DNA from 4 places in the Listeria sp. MAN/IMW/UF555 genome. Region 3 is predicted to be linked to each of the others. Evidence: riboswitches for the same ligand, from Rfam matches in the RefSeq annotation. Region 3 holds a riboswitch; each other region holds the start of a gene.
What was found. A riboswitch is a leader RNA that binds a small molecule or an ion and turns the genes downstream of it on or off. The one in region 3 is predicted to bind S-adenosylmethionine.
Positions count from the first base shown of each region.

Region 1 (3,096 bases), 810 kb from region 3:
AACCGAAGCAGTTGTTAATTTAAATGAATATACCGCATCATCTAAATATTTTTGCCATCTCGCTTGTTTCAATGGTAAACCTTCACGTAAAGCTGGCTCGTCCACTTGGATAACTTTAATGCCATTACGTTCTAGTGCTTCTACCTCTTTACGAAGCGCGAGGCCAACTTGATTCGCAACAACACTTTCCGGCACATCATCACGGACAAAACTCCAATTGATGATTGTTACTGGCGCCGTTAGCATCCCCTTCACTGGGCGCTTCGTTAACGACTGGGCATAGACGCTTTCTTTCACTGTAATTTCCTCCGTAAAAGCAACATCCCCGTAGATAAGTGGTGGACGAACCGCTCTCGAACCATAAGATTGTACCCAGCCAAATTTAGTTGCTTGGAAGCCAGCTAATTTTTGTCCAAAATATTCCACCATGTCAGTACGTTCAAATTCACCGTGAACTAACACATCGATATCTAAATCCTCTTGAATTTTAATCCAGCGAGCAGTTTCTTTTTCAATAAATGCATTATATTCTGCATCGGTGATATTTCCTTTTAACCAATCTGCACGTGTTTTCCGAACTTCTGGTGACTGTGGAAAACTTCCGATAGTCGTTGTTGGAAACAGTGGTAATTTGAGCCATTCATGTTGTAATTTGATTCGTTCTGCAAATGGTAATTCTCGGTCAACCCGAACATTTTCCAAATTAGCAATCGCCGCTTGAACTTCTAAATTATTTCGATGGCTTGATTCATTAAGTGCTTTTACAGCCTCACGAGCTTCATTTAGCTCAGCAGCCACACTTTCCGCACCTTCTGTTAAAGCTTTCGTTAATATAGCAATTTCATCTAATTTTTGATCAGCAAATGATAAGCCGCCTAGAATCACTTCATCTAAATCAGGTTCGCTTAGTTTTGTTACTGGTACATGTAATAATGAATTGGATGGTTGGACAATCAATTTATCCTCCGCCACATAATGAGCGATGTCAGTAAGGAGTGCCAATTTCGCATCCAAATCACTGCGCCAAACATTTCGACCATCAATCACCCCAGCCGCTAAATATTTATTTTGCGGAAATCCGTGAGCTTTCAACGCTTTAATCGAATCGCCGTGATCATGAACAAAATCAATTCCAACCGCCGCAACTGGCAAATTAACAACCTCTTCATAATAATCCAAACTTTCAAAATAAGTTTGTAATTCTATTTTCAAGTTTGGTACAGCATCATGAAACGCTTTGTATACTTTTTCAAATAAAGCAATTTCTTTTTTATCAAAACTAGTTGCAAGATAAGGTTCGTCAATTTGAACCCAGGTAGCACCAGCAGTTTCAAGCTCTTTCAAAATTTCAATATACGCTGGAATAAATTTATCTAATAATATTTCAAAGCTTTCTGTATCGCTACCTTTTCCAAGTTTTAAATAAGTAACCGGACCAACAAGGACTGGCTTCCCTTCAATCCCAAGCTCATTTTTCGCTTCCTCGTAGTAGTAAAGCGCCCGGTTATCTAATACTTTAGGATCAGCTTCAGCAAGTTCTGGCACGATGTAGTGATAGTTAGTATTGAACCATTTAGTCATTTCAGAAGCAACCGCGTCACTCTTACCACGCGCAATATCAAAATATGTATTTAGCGAAACCTTTCCACCATCATGTTGAAAGCGTTTTGGAATAATCCCAAATGTAACGCTCGTATCTAGCACTTGATCATAAAAACTAAAGTCACCAACTGGAATCAAATCAATTCCTTTATCTTGTTGTTTCTTTAGCGCATGTAATCTTAGAGCTTTTGTTTCCGCCAATAATTCCTCTTCTGAAATCGCACCATTCCAAAACTTTTCTAGCGCACGTTTCCATTCACGTTTCTCCCCAAGTCTTGGATACCCCAAGTTTGAACTAATCGCCTTTACCATACCTATCACCTTATCCTCTCAATTTTTTGCCAATAAAAAACCTCCCTAGAGAACTAGAGAGGTTTGGAAGTTTCGATACACAAATACAGTGAAACTTTTTAAGTCTCTCTTATCTCTCGAAGCATCACACTTCGCAGGATTTAGCACCTTTTCAACGAATTGAAAGGTTGCTGGGTTTCAACGGGCCAGTCCCTCTACCACTCATAATAAGAGTAATTTATTTAGTTTTTTTAATCACTTAAATTGGATTGAAATCATCATACCACTTGCAACTAAAAACTGTCAATCATTAAATTTTTATTTTCTTTCAATGTGCTTCCTTCCGTCCTCCCAAAGCTAATAATAAACAGCCTAGCAAAAGGATTCCAGCGACCACAAAATAAAATATTTGATTTCCAAAAATCCCTATCATCATCCCCGTTGCACTCGGACCAATAATACTCCCTAAACTAAAGAACATTCCTACCAAAATATTTCCAGCCGGAAGTAGTTCAAGCGGCGTCAAATCAGTCATATAAGATAACCCTAGTGAATAAAGCGAGCCTAGCAATATCCCCAAAATAAAGAAAAATATCACAAAGAAAATAGGTATCTTAACAAACGCTGTTAATACAAAAACCACAGCCCCTGCTCCAGTCAAAAGCGGTAACATTTTACCCCGACCAAATTTATCACTAATAATCCCAATCGGCACTTGAAAAATAATCGTCCCAACTGAAAAAGAAGAAATAATCATCGCAATCATCATTGTATCAAGCCCATCTCGCAACCCTACAACCGGAAATGTCGCATTAAGTCCGGTTTCAAGAATCCCATACAAAAACGGTGGAATCATCGCAACCCAAGCCATCTTAAATACGCCCGAAAAGCGTTTTATACTTCCCCAAAAAGAAATTTTCCGAATAACAGCCTTTTCTCCCACGAAATCATTTCGAATAAACCAAACAAGGCTCCAAGCAATCAATACTAAAATACCTGACAAAAAGAAAGGCAAGTTTGCATTTACTTTTGCCAAATTCACCAATTGCGGCCCAATCGCAAATCCTACAGAGAAAAACAAACCATAAATAGCCATATTCCGACCACGCTTACTAGGATCACTCATTGCTCCAATCCATGTCTGCGATGAAAAATGCAACATATGATCCCCAATACCAATAAGCAATCGCAATATAAACCAAA
Region 1 covers NZ_JBZWZS010000001.1:1,048-4,143, reverse strand. The annotation lists gene metE (5-methyltetrahydropteroyltriglutamate--homocysteine S-methyltransferase) at 1-1,914, opposite strand, end outside; SAM riboswitch class I at 2,021-2,127, opposite strand; gene AC4PG8_RS00040 (MFS transporter) at 2,222-3,096, opposite strand, start outside.
Region 1: linked by a shared signal. The riboswitch ahead of metE (5-methyltetrahydropteroyltriglutamate--homocysteine S-methyltransferase) and the one ahead of AC4PG8_RS04110 (5-methyltetrahydropteroyltriglutamate--homocysteine S-methyltransferase) in region 3 are both predicted to bind S-adenosylmethionine.

Region 2 (3,096 bases), 550 kb from region 3:
CAACACGTTGTTTTTGACCGCCAGAAAGCTGACTTGGATAATTGCTTCTTTTATCCTCTAAGCCAACAATCGACAAGTATTTATTTACGCGAATCTCGATTTCGTCTTTTGGAACACCTTCTAATTTTAACGGTTTGGCAATGTTATCATAGACAGTTGCGGTTTTAAGTAAGTTATATCCTTGGAAAATCATACCAATTTTCCGACGAGCGACACGAAGTTCTTTACTTGAGAGGGTAGACAAATTCTTCCCGTCAATTAAAACTTGGCCGGCATCAGGACGTTCAAGCAAGTTGATGCAACGAACGAGCGTACTTTTTCCGGCGCCACTGTAACCAACGACACCGAAAATTTCTCCTTTTTCGACTGTAATAGAAACATTTTTGACGGCTTCTACGGTTTTTCCATTTACATTAAATGACTTTGAAACTTGATGTAATTCGATCAAAATAAAACAACTCCCTAGAATGCAGGTACTACAGACCCATTAAATTCTTTTTCAATAAATGCTTTTACGTCATCAGAATGGTAGTATTTTTCTAATGTTTTAACGACTTCATCATCTTTGTTTTCGCTACGAATAACAAATACGTTTGGATATGGATTGTCTTTTGTTGGTTCATGGTAAATTGCGTCTTTATTAATAGAAAGTCCAGCACCCATTGCGAAGTTAGTATTGATAGCTGCTGCTGCAACTTCATCTAATTGTGCAGGGATTTGAGAAGCTTCAAGTTCAACGATTTCAAGGTCAAGTGGGTTTTCAGCAATGTCTTTTTTTGTTGCTTTTTCTTCCACGCCATCTTTTAATTTAATAATGCCAGCATCTTCAAATAGTTTTAAACCACGGTATTCGTTACTTGGATCGTTTGGAACGGCAATTTTGTCGCCTTTTTTAAGATCTTTTAAGTCTTTAATATCGTTGGAGTAAACACCCATTGGGAATGCTACTGTTTTAAAAGCAACGTCTAATTTGTAGCCTTTATCTTTCTTTTGTTGCTCTAAGAACGGGATTGTTTGGTAGTTATTCGCATCGAGGTCACCGTCGTTTAAAGCTGTATTTGGTGTATTATAATCATCAAAAGTTTTGATTTTGATTTCAAGGCCGTCTTTTTTCGCTAATTTTTGAACTTCTTCAGCGATTTGTTGGTGAGGTCCTGCTGTTGTTCCAATGGTGATTTCTTTTGTGCTTAAGGCTTTATCGTCACTTCCGCCTCCACATGCTGCTAAACCTAGAATAAGGCTTGATGCAAGTAAAATTCCTAACCCTTTTGTTAATTTTCTCATCTTTTTTTCCTCCCTAGTATGTTGATTATTTATCCAGATTTATTCATGAAAGCAATAAAAAAACTTCTCTATTTAGAATAGAGAAGTGGAAAGTCGAACATATCCAGCTCCTCTCATCTACCAAAACGGAATACACCATTTTGCTGGAATTAGCACCTTCACTTTACGCTTAAATAAAGTTAGGTTGCCGGGCTTCATCGGGCCAGTCCCTCTGCCGCTCTCGATAAGAGAAAATATTTTAGAAAAACCTGTTAGTTAAAAATATACGCATTTTAAGATAATTTGTCAATGCTTTTTTAAGTTTAAAAAAAATCATACTGGACAAATACTTCAGAAAACTTTACTATTTTAATCAATGAAACTTGAAAAGGACGGGTGCCAAATGAAAATTTCCAAACGCTTGCAAAATTTACCAGATCAATTTTTTTCTAGCCTTGTAGAAAAAGTGGGAAAGAAAGTGGAAGAAGGTCATGACGTGATTAATCTAGGTCAAGGAAATCCAGACCAGCCAACACCCAAGCATATCGTGGAAGCAATGAAAACAGCTTCAGAAAATCCAATCAATCATAAATATTCGTTGTTTCGTGGAAAACAGGAACTTAAACAAGCCGCGGCTGATTTTTATGCGCGTGAATATAATGTAACCATCGATCCAAATACAGAAGTAGCCATTTTATTTGGGACGAAAACAGGGCTTGTTGAACTGCCAATGTGTTTAATGGATCCAGGTGACGTAATGCTTTTACCAGATCCGGGCTACCCAGATTATTTATCAGGAGCCGTTTTAGGAGAAGTTCAGTTCGAAACAATGCCACTTATTGCTGAAAATAACTTTTTACCAGATTTTAATAAAATTCCTGAAGAAATTGCGAAAAAAGCGGAGTTGATGTATTTAAATTATCCAAATAACCCCACTGGCGCGGTTGCTACGACTCACTTTTTTGAAGAAACGGTTGCTTTTGCTAAAGAAAACAATATCACGATTGCACATGATTTTGCTTATGGTGGTATTGGTTTTGATGGGAAGAAACCGATTAGCTTTTTAGAAACTCCAGGAGCAAAAGAGATTGGAATCGAACTTTATACGCTTTCGAAAACATACAATATGGCTGGCTGGCGCGTAGGATTTGCTGTTGGGAATAAAGACGTTGTCGAAGCAATCAACCTCATTCAAGATCATATGTATGTAAGTTTATTCCCAGGTATTCAAGATGCTGCAATTGAGGCGCTCACAGGCGATCAAACTTGTGTACAAGAATTAAATGCTCGTTATGAAAGCCGTAGAAATGCATTTATAGCTGCTTGTGATAAAATTGGTTGGGAAGCAATTGCTCCAGCGGGCTCTTTTTTTGCATGGATGCCCGTTCCAAAAGAGTTTACAAGTAGTGAATTCGCGGATTACTTATTAAATGAGGTTAGTGTAGCTGTTGCTGACGGAAGTGGTTTCGGAACTTTCGGTGAGGGTTATGTACGCGTAGGACTTTTAATGGATGAAAAACGATTAGAAGAGGCAGTGGCGCGAATTTCCAAGCTACATTTATTTGATAAAGTGGCACAAAATTAAGAGATTATGTGATTTTAAGAGAAAATAGCTTGTAATAATTCAGATAATTAACTGTATGTGTTATAATTGATTAGTAAGTCTATTCTTAGCATGTTGTTTTATGAAGACAGGCCGGAATTTAAAGTATTTAGTGAGATTTTTTTGCATTAAATAAAAAGTATCTGTCCCGGTTAAAGCCGGCGAAATCCAGGAATGAGAGGACTGTAAAAAAATGGCAGAAAAGAAAATTCTTGTAGTAGATGACGAAA
Region 2 covers NZ_JBZWZS010000001.1:1,366,786-1,369,881, reverse strand. The annotation lists gene AC4PG8_RS06840 (methionine ABC transporter ATP-binding protein) at 1-448, opposite strand, end outside; gene AC4PG8_RS06835 (MetQ/NlpA family ABC transporter substrate-binding protein) at 463-1,284, opposite strand; SAM riboswitch class I at 1,395-1,514, opposite strand; gene AC4PG8_RS06830 (pyridoxal phosphate-dependent aminotransferase) at 1,667-2,848, shown strand; gene yycF (response regulator YycF) at 3,060-3,096, shown strand, end outside.
Region 2: linked by a shared signal. The riboswitch ahead of AC4PG8_RS06835 (MetQ/NlpA family ABC transporter substrate-binding protein) and the one ahead of AC4PG8_RS04110 (5-methyltetrahydropteroyltriglutamate--homocysteine S-methyltransferase) in region 3 are both predicted to bind S-adenosylmethionine.

Region 3 (3,096 bases):
TGACTTATAGTTATGGTGGTGTTTCGAAAACAATTAATCTCACTGTAAGTCCAAGAAAAACAAGCTTAGAAGTGCATGACTCTATCATTTATACAGGAGATAAATGGAAAGCAGAAGACAACTTCGATAACGCTACAAATAAAAAAGGCGACCAAATTTCTTTCGAAGATGTAACTGTAACCGGGCAAGTTGATTCTGAAACAGCAGGCGCATATGAAGTAAGCTATATCTATGATGGAGTGAAAAAAGTAGCTCATATCACTGTGATCCAAAACCAAGCTCAAATCACTGTAAAAGATAGCGTTATCCCACATGGAGAAAAATGGGAAGCAGAAGCTAATTTTATAGGTGCGACAAACCGAGATGGTGTAGCAATTCCTTTCTCCAAAATCCAAGTAGATGGTAAAGTAGATGTAAATAAAGCTGGTATCTACAAAGTGATTTACACGTATGATCCAAATGAAGGAACTGCAGATGCAGGGAAGAAACAACTTTCTGTTACAGCTAACATTCAAGTAAAAGCAGAAAATGTAAAACCTGTTGACCCATCAGACCCAACAGGACCTACAAATCCAGTAAAACCATCAGTAGAAAAAACACCATTAAAAGTAGTTGATAACAAGCAACATACAGCAACATATGAAGCAGCAAAACCATTACCAAAAACAGGTGACCAAACAAACACTTGGGTAATCTGGACAGGCATGAGCTTACTTCTTCTAAGCATGCTCTTGTTGGTGATGAGAGGTAGAAAGAAATTAAGAAGGAAAAATTAATAAAAGATAGTAAGAATAAAAATACCGACCAGTTTTCTCTGGTCGGTATTTTTTGCTATTAGACATAATAGATTTGTTATAGTGTTTTACTAATTTTAAGAACTGTACAAAAAGACTGTTAAAATATAGCTATGAATTACTTTTATCAAAGATAGAAATCATGTTCAAAAGACAATTGGGATGACTCATGTCAAGCACTGCAAAACTATTTCTACTGGGAATTTGAAAATTATAAAAGCTGAAAATGGACAAATTTAGCTTGTTAATTCAGTACAACCACCAAACCAAAACCCCTACAGTCCAAACCATCGCAAGCGGAACTAAAATCCGAAACTTCGGCTTTTGCGTTTTATGGTGAAACAACTGCATCGACATCCAACTACCAAAGGCACCACCAAGAAATGCAGAGAGCAGTAGTACCGACTCAGGTATCCGGTATGCGTGTTTAATTGCTTTCCGTTTATCAACAGCGAATAATAGAAAAGAAATAAGCGTTATCGCGATTAAATATATCGTTAAAATCATTCAGAAAGCCCCCTTTATTGCTAAAACTAACTTTATTTATTAGAATAAAAGCATACCACAAAAGAAAGCAGGGATAAAATGGCAAAAGAAATTATTCAAACCTCGTCAGCCCCAAAAGCACTCGGACCATATTCACAAGCTGTAAAAGTGAATGGACTTATTTTCACATCAGGTCAACTTGGTATTAACCCAGCAACTGGAGAATTAGCAGAAGGCGCAACAAAACAAGCTGAGCAAGCTTTTAAAAATTTAGCAGCCGTACTAGAAGAAGCTGGTTCTGGACTAGACAAAATCATTAAAGCGACCGTTTTCTTCAAAGATTTAAATGATTTTACAGCTGTGAATGAAGTATATGCTACTTTCTTTTCCAGCGATTTCCCCGCAAGAAGTGCTTTCCAAGTAGCCAAGTTACCGCTTGATGCTGACATTGAAATCGAAGTTATCGCAGAAGCATAAATATTCAGAAATAAATTTGACAATTACAAGAAGTAAACGATATAATAAGAACCAATTACATAGTAACTTATCAAGAAAGGTGGAGGGTTCTGGCCCAGTGAAGCCTTGGCAACCGGACTTTTCACGGTGCCAAATCCAGCAGTATCACTGACAGATAAGGCACGCGAAACAGGTAAATCACTCTTTCCCTTAAAAGCTGTCTTTTGGGGGAAAGTTTTTTTGTACATAAAAATAACTAGAATTGAGGCGAAGAAAATGAATCAAGTGGCACCATTTTATGCAGATCATGTTGGAAGTATTTTACGGACAAAGGCAATTAAAGAGGCACGCGAGAAATTCCAAAGTGGCGAAATTACAACTCAAGAATTACGTGAAATTGAAAATGAAGAAATCAAGTACATTGTTGAAAAACAAAAAGAAGTGGGTTTAAAAGCAATTACTGATGGCGAATTCCGCCGCGCTTGGTGGCATTTTGATTTCTTAGAGAATTTGGATGGGGTAGAAGGGTACGATGCAGCGGGAGGCATTCAATTTAGCAAAGTCCAAACAAAATCACATTCAGTGAAAATCACTGGTCCAATTGATTTCACGACGCATCCATTTATAGAAGATTTCATTTTCCTAAAAGAAGCCGTTGGTGAAAATCATGTAGCAAAACAAACGATTCCAAGTCCGGCGATGCTTCATTATCGTGGTGACATGGAGTATCAGCCATATATAGACGATGCTGATAAATTTGTGGCTGATTTAGCGGCTGCGTATCAAAAAGCGATTCAAGCCTTTTATGATGCCGGTTGTCGTTATTTACAATTAGATGATACATCGTGGAGCTATTTATGCTCTGATGAACAGCGTGAAGTCGTGCGTGAGCGAGGTTTTGACCCCGATACGCTGCAAGAAACATATAAAACGCTTATTAATGAATCTATCAAGTATAAACCAGCAGATATGGTTATTACGATGCACATTTGTCGTGGGAATTTCCGCTCTACGTGGATAGCAGAAGGCGGTTATGGACCAGTTGCAGAAACATTATTTGGCAAACTTAATATCGATGGTTTCTTTTTAGAATATGATAATGAACGTTCTGGAGATTTTTCACCACTAAAATATGTAGCGCGCCCAGATTTGAAAATCGTTCTCGGCTTAATCACCTCTAAAACAGGGGATTTAGAAGATGAAACGGCAATCAAAGCACGAATTAAAGAAGCGAGTGAGATTGTGTCGCTAAACCAATTATGCCTTAGCCCACAGTGCGGATTCGCCTCTACAGAAGAAGGCAATATTTTAAGTGAAGAAGAGCAATGGAACAAATTACGTTACGTCGTCAAAATCGCAG
Region 3 covers NZ_JBZWZS010000001.1:812,564-815,659, reverse strand. The annotation lists gene lcp (putative cellulose-binding protein LCP) at 1-776, shown strand, start outside; gene AC4PG8_RS04120 (DUF1294 domain-containing protein) at 1,044-1,301, opposite strand; gene AC4PG8_RS04115 (RidA family protein) at 1,380-1,757, shown strand; SAM riboswitch class I at 1,822-1,918, shown strand; gene AC4PG8_RS04110 (5-methyltetrahydropteroyltriglutamate--homocysteine S-methyltransferase) at 2,013-3,096, shown strand, end outside.

Region 4 (3,096 bases), on a different contig from region 3:
GATTACGAATGTCTCACATGATTTGCGGACGCCTTTAACGTCGATTTTAGGATATTTAAGTTATATTCATGAGGATCGTTATCGTGATGAGATTGAGCTGCGTTATTATACGGAACTTGTTTACGGAAAAGCGCGTCATCTGCATAAACTGATTGATGATTTATTCTCTTATACTAGGCTTGATAGTGTTGATTACCAATTGAAAAAAGACGAACTAGACATCATTGAATTACTCAGACAATTAGTAGCAGAATATGACGGACGAGCTGCAGAACGAAATATGCAGATAATCGAACATTTTGATGCCAATAAACTCATCATTGGTGGCGATGGTAACCAAATTATGCGTTTGTTTGAGAATTTATTTTCCAATGCGCTTAGATACGGAGAAGGAAATAAACAAATTGATGTAAGCGCGAAAAAAGAAGATCATATGGCTGTTGTGCGGGTCACTAATTACGGTGAAGAGATTCCAACCGTTGATTTGCCTTATTTATTTGAACGTTTTTATAAAGTAGATAAAAACCGGACAACAACGGGGACTGGTTTAGGCCTTGCAATTGCTAAGTCTATCGTTGAAAAACACGGCGGAATTGTTACCGCAGAAAGCAAACATCGCAAAACAAGTTTTATCGTCAAATTGCCGCTCATTTAATCTTTAAAAATTCTTAAATGTTTCTTTCCTTGTGATTTATGTTCTTTCAGTAGAATATAAATCACGGAGGAGAGAAAAATGAAAAAACATATTGTTTTAATTGTTGTTGCTTGTATCACAGTCATTGCGGTATTTATGTACATAATTCAAGTCAATAGTAGCGAACTTAAATATCAAAATAGAGCTCAGATTAAAATAGCCTCTCAGTTAGCTAGCCAGGAACATTCGGGAGAAAATAATATTATTAGTGAAGTAAATTACAAATAGATGCGTATAAATAAAAAAGTTATTGACAAAGTGTGACGGAAAAGGTAATATGAAAAAACAAGAAACGTCACTATAGTCACAAATGAAGTGATATAATAATATGTAGAAATCTTATCCAGAGTGGTGGAGGGAAATGCCCTGTGAAACCCAGCAACCTAAACAATAATTCATTATGTGTTTAAGGTGCTAAGTCATGCAGAACAACGATTTGTTCTGAAAGATGAGAAGGAAGTTAGCCCATTTGAAAAAATGCTGCCTTTCTGCTCATTAGCAGGAAGGCTTTTTTGTATATCAGAATGTAGAAAAGGTGATAGAGATGATTACGTTACAGAACGTCGTAAAAGAATATACGTCCAGAAATAACAAAGTTCTCGCAGTCGACCATGTCGATTTAGAAATTGAACAAGGTGAGATTTTCGGAGTAGTTGGTTATTCAGGGGCTGGTAAAAGTACACTAATCCGAATGTTCAATGGATTAGAACTACCAACTGAAGGATCTGTTGAAGTAGATAACCTACTAATTAGCCAAATTCGTGGTAGTAAATTAAGAAAAGCGCGCCAACAAATCGGAATGATATTTCAACATTTTAATTTATTATGGTCAAGAACTGTTGCAGAAAATATCGCGTTTCCATTAGAAATTGCTGGTGTTCGCGGTGAGAAAAGACGTTTTCGGGTCAATGAACTAATCCGACTCGTTGGCTTAGAAGGAAAAGAAAACGCCTATCCAGCTGAACTAAGTGGTGGGCAAAAACAGCGCGTAGGTATTGCAAGAGCGCTCGCGAATAATCCTAAAGTATTGCTTTGTGATGAAGCTACATCCGCACTAGATCCACAAACAACCGATGAAGTTTTAGAATTACTGCTAGACATAAATAAACGCCTCAACCTAACTATCATCGTTATCACCCACGAAATGCACGTTATCCGTAAAATCTGTAATCGCGTGGCAGTCATGGAAAACGGGAAAGTTGCTGAACTCGGTGACGTACTAGACGTTTTCCGCCATCCTAAAGAAAAAGTAACGCAGCGCTTCGTCCGCCAAGTAACTGATTCAGACGAAACGGAAGAACTAATCCATCTATTACTCGATAATTACGCAGAAGGTAAAATCGTTAAACTACTCTTCATGAGTGAAAATGCAACTCAACCAGTTATCTCTCAAGTAGCAAAAGAAAATGATGTCTTGCTAAATGTCCTTCATGGGAACTTAACTCAAACGCAAAACGGCGCATACGGAACATTGTATGTCCAAGTTCTAGGCACAGAAGAAGCGATAGAAGCCAGTCTAACACAGCTACGTCAACTTAAAGTAGAAACGGAAGTGTTAGAACGATGACGAAATTACAAGAGTTATTTCCAAATGTTGATTTTCAAATGATGTGGGTTGCCACACAAGAAACGCTATATATGACACTTACTTCATTATTTGCAGTTTTTTTACTAGGAATCGTGCTAGGATTATTACTATTTTTAACCAATAATAAAAAACATGCCGGAGCGCGCATTTTATACTGGATCACAGCAATCCTTGTTAATGTGTTCCGTTCCATTCCTTTTATTATTTTAATCGTGTTACTTTTACCGATGACAAAATCGTTAGTCGGAACCGTAATTGGACCGAAAGCAGCACTTCCAGCTTTAATTATCTCAGCAGCTCCGTTCTATGGTCGGATGGTAGAAATTGCTTTTCGCGAAGTAGACAAAGGCGTTATTGAAGCCGCTAAATCCATGGGCGCGAATATGTTTACTATTATTGGTAAAGTGCTCATCCCAGAAGCCTTACCAGCGATTATTTCTGGTATTACAGTGACAGCAATTTCACTTGTTGGATTCACAGCGATGGCCGGCGTCATTGGTGCAGGTGGGCTTGGAAATACAGCTTATCTTGAAGGATTCCAACGTGGACAACCTGATGTAACGGTACTTGCGACAATTATTATTTTAATCATCGTCTTTATTTTCCAATTTATCGGCGACTTCCTAACAAAACGAACCGATAAACGCTAATCAATGTATATGAAGAAATTTATATAAAAAAACGCGGAATCCCCGCAAAAAAGGAGAGAATTTCATGAAAAAGGTTCTTGGTTTAATTTTCACATTAAGTTTAGTTTTAGTACTTACAGCTTGCGGTGGCTCCTCAGATAAAGCTTCATCTAGTAAAGACGATA
Region 4 covers NZ_JBZWZS010000004.1:44,583-47,678, reverse strand. The annotation lists gene cesK (histidine kinase CesK) at 1-655, shown strand, start outside; gene AC4PG8_RS12390 (hypothetical protein) at 734-922, shown strand; SAM riboswitch class I at 1,031-1,149, shown strand; gene AC4PG8_RS12385 (methionine ABC transporter ATP-binding protein) at 1,239-2,261, shown strand; gene AC4PG8_RS12380 (methionine ABC transporter permease) at 2,258-2,932, shown strand; gene AC4PG8_RS12375 (MetQ/NlpA family ABC transporter substrate-binding protein) at 2,997-3,096, shown strand, end outside.
Region 4: linked by a shared signal. The riboswitch ahead of AC4PG8_RS12385 (methionine ABC transporter ATP-binding protein) and the one ahead of AC4PG8_RS04110 (5-methyltetrahydropteroyltriglutamate--homocysteine S-methyltransferase) in region 3 are both predicted to bind S-adenosylmethionine.